Regions from separate parts of the Pseudomonas sp. S04 genome, predicted to be linked through region 4. Evidence: predicted binding sites of a transcription regulator. Region 4 holds the regulator's gene; each other region holds the start of a gene.

Region 1 (2,201 bases), 1.8 Mb from region 4:
CCACCTAGCAGCAGCCAGCCGCTGTGCCGGAGGAATTCGGCAAGCCCGATCACACCGCGGGTCAGTGCCGGAAGCTCGGCACCAAAACCCTGGAACATCACTTCGAACTGCGGCACCACCTTGAGCAACAGGATAGCGCTGACGATCACCGCGACCAGGAGCACCGCCAGCGGGTAGGTCATGGCTTTACGCACCCGCGCCTTGAGCCGTTGAGTTTTTTCCCGGTAACTCGCCACCCGCTCCAGCAAGGTGTCGAGGGCGCCGGCCTGCTCGCCGGCGTCAATCAGGTTGCAGTAGAGCTCGTCGAAGTGTTGCGGCTTTTTGCGCAGGGCGGTGGTCAGGCTGCTGCCGGCCATCACGTCCTGTCTCAAGTCCTCCAGCAGGCCCCGCATGCGTGGGTTGTCGAAGCCTTCGGCGATGATGTCGAAGGCCTGCAGCAGCGGCACACCGGCCTTGAGCATGGTCGCCATTTGCCTAGTGAAGAGCGCGATATCCTGGGCAGTAACCCGTTGGCCAGCGCTGAACAGGGGGGCGAATTTTTTGCGTACCTTGCCCGGGATGATGCCGCGCTGGCGCAACTGGGCCTTGATCAGGGCCGGAGTCTGCGCGCTCGATTCGCCGGACATTTTGCGGCCTGTTCTATCGGTGCCTTGCCAGGCGTACAGGCTGACCTTTGCTGCTTTGACCGCCATGACTCAATCCTTGATGACCTGTCGGGTGTTTGCCGGCGGACGCCGCGGCAAATCTGGCTTGCGCTGCAAAGCCTAGCCAAGGCCGGACGCTGTGGGCGCGCGCTGCAGTGACAAATAGTGTCAGTTAGTGCGGTTTTGCAAAGCCCTGGATGCGCGAAACCAGGTTTTGCTGCCCGGTTTGCAAGGGCTGGCGGACTTGGCATGGGCTGTGCGTTATCTGCTGCCGAGCATGAGCCTTCGCCTCATGCAGAAAGGGAGTTGTAGCGATGAAGGGACAAAGGGGATTCAGCCTGATCGAACTGCTGGTCGTGGTGGCGATCATTGGCATTCTGGTCACGGTGGCGTTGCCGCTGTATTCCAAATATCAGGCGCGGGCCAAGGTCACGGCCGGACTGGCCGAGATCTCGGCGCTCAAGGTGCCATTCGAAGACGTCATCAACCAGGGGGCTGATCCGACCCTGGAACGACTCGGCGCCAGCGAGATCACCAGCCATTGCACCGTCTCGGCGGCGGGCAGTGGTGCTTCCGGGCTAGGCAGCCTCGGCTGCACCCTGGTCAATGCGCCAGGCCCGGTGCTCAACCGCACCCTCACCCTTTCACGCACCGAGGCGGGCGGCTGGAGTTGCGCGACCACGGTAGCTGCGGACTACTCCCCCAAAGGCTGCACCACCAGCGAGGGCTGATTCCGGCAACTTGCATGTCGAGAATGTCCGGGTCATGCAAATTGCATGATTCCGGGTTTTTGATTATTTTTTAAGTTATTGATAATTAAGGAGTTATTCCGAAGGTCAAAGTTGGCACAGCGTTCGCACTATTACCGGTAACCCTGCTGAGAAGGCAAACAGCAGACTTTCTGGAAAAACAGGAGTTACCCGTATGAAGAAGTTCGCTATCGCTACCGCAACTGCTACCGCTCTGACCCTGACTCTGGCCAACGCAGCTTTTGCGCAGACCACCCAAAACACCCAGTCGCCAATGGTGCTGGCTGCCGGTGAAGTGACCGAGGCGAAGGAAGCGACTTCCGACACCTGGATCACCACCAAAGTGAAGGCTGACCTGGTCACCGAGAAAGGCATTCCGGGTACCGATATCAAAGTCGAAACCAACAAAGGTGTGGTATCGCTGTCTTCCACCACTGCGGTGACCGAGTCGCAGAAAGCCACTGCGGTGAAAATCGCGAAAAACATCAAGGGCGTCACTGCCGTATCGGCTGACGGTCTGAAAGCCGAGTAAGGCGCAGGCTTCTCGCCTGGACTGGGAGAAGAAGCGGCAGGTGAGCCGAGTCATGCACCTGTCGCGACTCTAGTGTTCATGCGACCGACCACAGGGATGTGGTCTCCACAGGCCCCGACATTCGTGTCGGGGCCTGTTTTATTGGGCTGCGATAAAGTTGCGCGAGCCTTGGTTATTCAGCGTCCAGGTGCAGCGGCGTGATGACCCGGCCATCACTTTCGGCCTGACCCAGGTTGGCATCGATGAAGTACACCCGGTCATCGGCCAGTTGGCCCT
Region 2 (2,201 bases), 1.1 Mb from region 4:
ACTTCGACAGTGACAGCCGGTGCCTCCACGCCAATCTGGGCGCGGCTGTGGACGATGGACAGGGACATGAGCATTCCTTGAACGAAAAAGAGCCGCTTCCTGCGGTTGTTCAAGGGTAGTTGCGAGGGGGTGTTTTAGCACCGCGCGAGACGCGCCAAACGTTCGCAGGATGTTGCCGGTGGCCTGCGCGGCGTTCGTGTAGGAGCGAGCTTGCTCGCGAAGAACTCGAGGGCGACGCGTTGAGTCAGGCTTGACGCGTTATCGTTGATGTCCATCTCGAGCAGGCTCCCACAGTGTGATCAGCCAGTGCCCACAAGGGGCAGGGAATTACTCGGCAGGCGGATTGAGCCTGGCTTCCAGCTCCGCGACTTTCGCTTCAAGGCTTTCCAGGCGTGCCCGGGTGCGGGCCAGGACGATCATCTGGCTGTCGAATTCTTCCCGGCTGACCAGGTCCAGCTTGCTGAAGCCGCTTTGCAGCAGGGCCTTGAACTGGCTTTCGATTTCGCTTTTGGGCAGCGGGGTGTCGCCGCTGAACAGGCGGGAGGCGTGGCCGCTCAGGGCGTCGAGGAGGTCTTTGGGCGCGAGCATGTAGGGAGTCCTTAAACTGATGGCGGGCAGTGTATCACGCAGTGTTCAGGCTCATTTATCCCGGTGCGGCGCACGCTTTTCGCGCATCGGTCCGTCTGTCGGCGCACCGTTATTGTGCGTATCTCTGGGCGCGCATTTCTGCAATGGCCTGGGTTTAAAGGCAAGAGATTGAAATCAGTGGTTTTTCTGGAGATGGCAAGCTTTCTGCTAAGGCTTGAGTAACCCATGCACTGATGCAGTCGCTGTGACGAATGCAGTGCGGCAGGCGAAACGGGGAGTTTCGTCGGCAGCGGTTAACTGGCGTCAGTCGGGCAGGTACGGCCGACGATGCGTTACAAAGCCAGGCACTGCGCTTAGACTTGAGTCGGGTTTGTTTTCCTGGGGCAAGTCCACCAATTCGGGAGAGAGTTTTCATGAAGCTAGTCACTGCCATCATCAAGCCGTTCAAACTGGATGACGTCCGCGAGGCACTGTCCGAGATCGGCGTGCAGGGCATTACCGTCACTGAGGTCAAAGGCTTCGGTCGGCAGAAGGGTCACACCGAGCTGTATCGCGGCGCGGAGTACGTGGTCGATTTCCTGCCCAAGGTGAAGATCGATGTCGCCATTGACGACAAGGATCTGGACCGGGTTATCGAGGCGATAACCAAGGCGGCCAACACCGGCAAGATTGGTGACGGCAAGATTTTCGTGGTCAATCTGGAACAGGCTATTCGCATCCGTACCGGCGAAACCGATACCGACGCGATCTAAGCCGCCACAACCCCAACGCCCCAGGAGAAAACAATATGACTCTGCGTAAATTCGCAGGGCTAGGAGCCCTGTTGTCCCTCGTAATGCCCAGCCTGGCCATGGCGGCAGACGAAGTGGCGGCTCCAGTCCTCAACTCCGGCGATACCGCCTGGATGCTGACCGCGACAGCCTTGGTGCTGTTCATGACCATTCCCGGCCTTGCGCTGTTCTACGGCGGCATGGTGCGCTCCAAAAACATTCTTTCCGTGATGATGCAGTGCTTCGCCATTACCGGTCTGATCAGCATCCTGTGGGTCATTTATGGCTACAGCATTGCGTTCGACACCGCGGGCATGGAGCAGGGCGTCGTCAACTTCAACTCGTTCTTCGGCGGCATGGGCAAGGCGTTCCTCGCCGGTGTCACCCCGGCGAGCCTGACAGGGCCGGCGGCACTGTTCCCTGAAGCGGTGTTCATCACCTTCCAGATGACTTTCGCCATCATCACCCCGGCGCTGATCGTCGGTGCCTTCGCCGAGCGGATGAAGTTCTCCGCAATGCTGATCTTCATGGGTGTGTGGTTCACCCTGGTGTACGCACCGATCGCGCACATGGTCTGGTCCGGCCCCGGTGGCCTGATGTGGGACTGGGGCGTCCTGGACTTCGCAGGCGGCACCGTGGTGCACATCAACGCCGGTATCGCCGGTCTGGTGGCCTGCCTGGTGCTGGGCAAGCGCAAGGGTTTCCCGACCACCCCAATGGCTCCGCACAACCTCGGTTACACCTTGATGGGCGCGGCCATGCTGTGGATTGGCTGGTTCGGCTTCAACGCCGGTTCCGCCGCGGCGGCCAACGGTACTGCCGGCATGGCGATGCTGGTAACCC
Region 3 (2,201 bases), 890 kb from region 4:
CCGGGTTGCGACACTGCCAGGTCGGCACGTTTTTCAGGATCGGCTCCTCGTCGAGGTAGAAACGGATCATCTCGGTGACGAACGGATACACCGACTTGTCATCCGCCACACCCGTGCCGATGGCGTTGGCCAACACCACATTGCCGCTGCGATAGGACGCCAGCAGGCCGGGAACCCCGAGCATCGAGTCCGGGTTGAATGCCAGCGGATCGAGGAAGGCGTCGTCGAGCCGCCGGTAGATCACATCGACGGCCTTGGGGCCATCGGTGGTGCGCATGAAGACTTTGTCGTCACGCACGAACAGGTCCGCGCCTTCCACCAGTTCCACGCCCATTTCCCGGGCCAGGAAGGCGTGCTCGAAAAACGCACTGTTGAAGCGTCCCGGGGTCAGTACCACCACGCTCGGATTATCGATGGGGCTGGAGCTTTTCAGGGTGTCGAGCAGCAGGTTCGGGTAGTGGTCGATGGGCGCAATACGCTGGGCCGCGAACAGCTCAGGGAACAGGCGCATCATCATCTTGCGGTCTTCGAGCATGTAGCTCACGCCGCTGGGAGTGCGCAGGTTGTCTTCCAGCACGTAGTAGCTGCCGTCGCCATCGCGCACCAGGTCGACCCCGGAGATGTGCGAGTAGATGTCGCGGTGCAGGTCCAGGCCCTGCATGGCCAGTTGGTACTGTTCGTTGGCCAGCACCTGCTCGGCCGGGATGATGCCTGCCTTGATAATGCGTTGTTCGTGATAGAGGTCGGCGAGGAACATGTTCAGCGCCTTGACCCGCTGGATGCAGCCACGCTCGACAATCCGCCACTCGCTGGCGGGGATGCTGCGCGGAATGGTGTCGAAGGGAATCAGGCGCTCGGTGCCCTGCTCGTCGCCATAGAGAGTGAAGGTAATCCCGGCGCGATGAAACAACAGATCGGCCTCGCGTCGGCGTTGAGCCAGCAGCTCGTCAGGCGTTTGGGCCAACCAACGGGCGAATTCTCGATAATGCGCGCGGACCTGGCCGCTGGCATCGTACATCTCATCAAAATAGGTGCGGATCATGCCGTACTCCTTGTCACCCGGACACCTTGGCATCGCAAGGCCCGTGCCAGCGGCATAAACCCTTTAGTATCAACCAGTTGGATTTTCACCCCGAAGGCTTCGCACCAATCCCGTGCAGCAAACGCCCCCACCTGATCGCCCGCGCTTCATTGCGAAGCAATGCTTATGGCTATTAGCAGCATAGCCATAGTTCATTTCACTGCCCGCCTAGGCACGCGGATAATTGGCCCATCACGCAGCAAGCGGCACCGCTCGCTTGCTGGCTACCCCTCTTCCCTTTTGGCCACCTGCTCAGGTGGCTTTTTTTTGCCTGGCGTTTGCCCCAGCCCAAATGAAAACGGCCGACCCAAAGGGTCAGCCGTCGCTGAGTGATGTCGCTATTCATAGTGTTATGCGAGTTGCCCTCGTACCTCCTGCTTGACGCCCCAACCTTCGATAATTCCCCCCAAAGGCTCGACCACCGCCTCAAAGTCCTGTTCAAAATCGCCAATGCCGCCGTAGGTGGCGTACATCACCTTGCTCAGTTCCAGGTACCAGGCACCGTCGTCGCGCACACTGATCTGTGCATTCAAGGATTCACCGCGAAATTGTCCTGCCGCCCTGCGTGCCCCCTCCTCGTCGGGGAAAATGGCGTAGAACTCGATGGGATGGAACCGTGAAAAATCAAAACCGCCTTCTTTCATGCGGCGCAGCACGCTGCTGCTGATGTCTTCTTGATAGGCTGTGCTCATGAAACGTCCTCCTACTTCCAATGGATAGACTTTCCGTACTCCACGCGCCGGCAACCGAATGGTGCAGGCGCTACGGCAATCAGATTGCCGCCGGGACACAAGCATGTAGCTGACAAGACCAGACCTTAGCGATCCATTCGCTGATCTCGCTTGCAGAGTAGCTCCAACTCGGAGCGCGTGCCAAGGCCTGGTTACAGAAGGGATTATGGAATCGGGGAGATGCTGAGGATTTGAATGCTGTTCTGATCTTTGAGGCTCTTGAGCGTCGGGTCGTCGGTGCGACCTTCCAGGTCATTGAGATCCAGCTCGGCCGGGACCGGGAGAAGTTTGGCGCGAATCAGTTGCGCGGCCTTTTCCATGTCAGGTTGGTGCTCGCAGTCGAAGCGTTCGACGCTTTGCACACCATGATCATCCACAAAGGTGATTTC
Region 4 (2,201 bases):
AACTGATCGCAGAAGGTGACGCTGAAACCATCCTGGCCAACGAACTGGTCAAGGAAGTGTACCTGGGCCATGAGTTCCGCCTTTAAGCTGCGAGGCGTCTGGTCTGCCGGCAGAGCGGATTGTCAATGAAAGCCTTAATATTTTTATTGTCATGACGCTCTAGGCAAACACTTCAGTTTCAGGCATATAATTTGCTTAAGTTTGGCGCTCCGGCGCCCTGTAGTGGATGGCGCACGTGCGCCGGCGAATAAGGTGTTAAGCCCCAGCCATGAAACCATCGCTAGTCTTGAGAATGGGCCAGCAGCTGACGATGACACCGCAGCTGCAACAGGCCATCCGCCTGCTCCAATTGTCGACCCTGGACCTGCAACAGGAAATCCAGGAAGCCTTGGAGTCAAATCCAATGCTCGAACGCCAGGAAGAAGGCGACGACTTCGATAACGCCGACCCGATGGCGGACAACATCGAGCACAAACCCAACACCGACGTCCAGGAACCCTCCTACCAGGAAACCGCCCCCACGGTGGATAACCTCGAGGAAGGAGAATGGAACGAGCGCATTCCCAATGAACTACCGGTCGACACCGCCTGGGAAGACGTCTACCAGACCAGTGCCAGCAGCTTGCCCAGCAACGATGACGACGAGTGGGACTTCACCACCCGCACCTCCGCCGGGGAAAGCCTGCAGAGCCACTTGCTCTGGCAATTGAACCTGTCCCCGATGTCCGACACCGATCGCCTGATCGGCGTGACCCTGATCGACTGCATCAACAACCAGGGTTACCTGGACGAAACCCTTGAGGAGATTCTCGAGGCATTCGACCCGGAACTGGACATCGAGCTGGACGAAATCGAAGCCGTCCTGCACCGCATCCAGCAATTCGAACCCGCCGGCATCGGCGCCCGCAACCTGGGCGAGTGCCTGTTGCTGCAATTGCGCCAGCTGGCCGCCAAGACCCCTTGGCTGGCAGAAGCCAAGCGCCTGGTCAGCGATTACATCGACCTGCTCGGCAGCCGCGACTACAGCCAACTGATGCGGCGCATGAAGCTCAAGGAAGACGAACTGCGCCAGGTCATCGAACTGGTCCAGAGCCTCAACCCGCGACCTGGCTCGCAGATCGAGTCCAGCGAAGCCGAGTACGTGGTGCCGGATGTGATCGTGCGCAAGGACAACGAGCGCTGGCTGGTGGAACTGAACCAGGAGTCGGTACCGCGCTTGCGGGTCAATCCCCAGTACGCCGGATTCGTCCGTCGCGCTGACACCAGCGCCGACAACACCTTCATGCGCAATCAGTTGCAGGAGGCGCGCTGGTTCATCAAGAGCCTGCAAAGCCGCAACGAAACCCTGATGAAAGTGGCCACCCAGATCGTCGAGCACCAGCGCGGCTTTCTCGAATATGGCGACGAGGCGATGAAGCCGTTGGTCCTGCATGACATTGCCGAAGCGGTAGGCATGCACGAGTCGACGATTTCCCGGGTCACCACGCAAAAATTCATGCATACCCCGCGCGGTATCTATGAGCTGAAATACTTTTTCTCAAGCCACGTCAGCACCTCCGAAGGCGGCGAATGCTCGTCCACGGCGATCCGCGCGATCATCAAAAAACTGGTTGCCGCGGAAAATCAGAAAAAGCCGTTGAGTGACAGCAAGATCGCTGGTTTACTGGAGGCACAAGGTATTCAGGTAGCCCGTCGTACCGTCGCCAAGTACCGCGAATCCCTCGGGATCGCGCCTTCGAGTGAACGCAAGCGATTGATGTAACGGGCCACGCCACAGCGTTCCAGGGTGTTTTCGAAATCTTTCGCAGACACCCTAGTGGCAGGCAACTCGGCCTGCCGCCTTATGCACTGGCAACGAAGGAGAAGCTGTATGCAAGTCAACATCAGTGGACACCAACTGGAAGTTACCGAACCTCTGCGCACCTACATCGGCGAAAAACTCGACCGGCTGGAGAGGCATTTCGACAAGATCACCAACGTGCAAGTCACGATGAACGTCGAGAAGCTGTTGCAGAAAATCGAAGCCACGCTGCATATCCCCGGCGGAGAAGTAGTCGCCAATGCCGAGCATACGGACATGTATGCCGCCATTGACCTGCTGACCGACAAGCTGGACCGTCAACTTAAAAAGCATAAGGAAAAGACCCAGAGCCTCCTTCAGGGCGCAACCGGTCGTTAACACCCCCATCCCATGATCCGAC

Evidence for each region. The regulator sigma-54, encoded in region 4, starts transcription at its own class of promoters, with help from an activator protein. The targets are predictions, from matches to a motif close to ANTGGCATNNANNTTGCTNT.
Region 1: a site for sigma-54 is predicted at 888-907, ahead of PspS04_RS23420 (pilin). Genes of this name have one in related genera too.
Region 2: a site for sigma-54 is predicted at 780-799, ahead of glnK (P-II family nitrogen regulator). Genes of this name have one in related genera too.
Region 3: a site for sigma-54 is predicted at 1,074-1,093, ahead of PspS04_RS08250 (circularly permuted type 2 ATP-grasp protein). Genes of this name have one in related genera too.

What each region holds. Positions count from the first base shown of each region.
Region 1 is NZ_CP019427.1:5,257,454-5,259,654, reverse strand. Features, by position in the region: gene PspS04_RS23425 (type II secretion system F family protein) at 1-692, opposite strand, end outside; gene PspS04_RS23420 (pilin) at 959-1,375, shown strand; gene PspS04_RS23415 (BON domain-containing protein) at 1,569-1,925, shown strand; gene PspS04_RS23410 (DUF748 domain-containing protein) at 2,098-2,201, opposite strand, start outside.
Region 2 is NZ_CP019427.1:5,924,817-5,927,017, reverse strand. Features, by position in the region: gene PspS04_RS26670 (YifB family Mg chelatase-like AAA ATPase) at 1-68, opposite strand, end outside; gene PspS04_RS26665 (accessory factor UbiK family protein) at 328-588, opposite strand; gene glnK (P-II family nitrogen regulator) at 1,002-1,340, shown strand; gene PspS04_RS26655 (ammonium transporter) at 1,376-2,201, shown strand, end outside.
Region 3 is NZ_CP019427.1:1,856,294-1,858,494, reverse strand. Features, by position in the region: gene PspS04_RS08250 (circularly permuted type 2 ATP-grasp protein) at 1-1,042, opposite strand, end outside; gene PspS04_RS08245 (ribonuclease E inhibitor RraB) at 1,432-1,773, opposite strand; gene PspS04_RS08240 (hypothetical protein) at 1,977-2,201, opposite strand, start outside.
Region 4 is NZ_CP019427.1:970,624-972,824, reverse strand. Features, by position in the region: gene lptB (LPS export ABC transporter ATP-binding protein) at 1-86, shown strand, start outside; gene PspS04_RS04120 (RNA polymerase factor sigma-54) at 269-1,762, shown strand; gene hpf (ribosome hibernation-promoting factor, HPF/YfiA family) at 1,871-2,179, shown strand; gene ptsN (PTS IIA-like nitrogen regulatory protein PtsN) at 2,192-2,201, shown strand, end outside.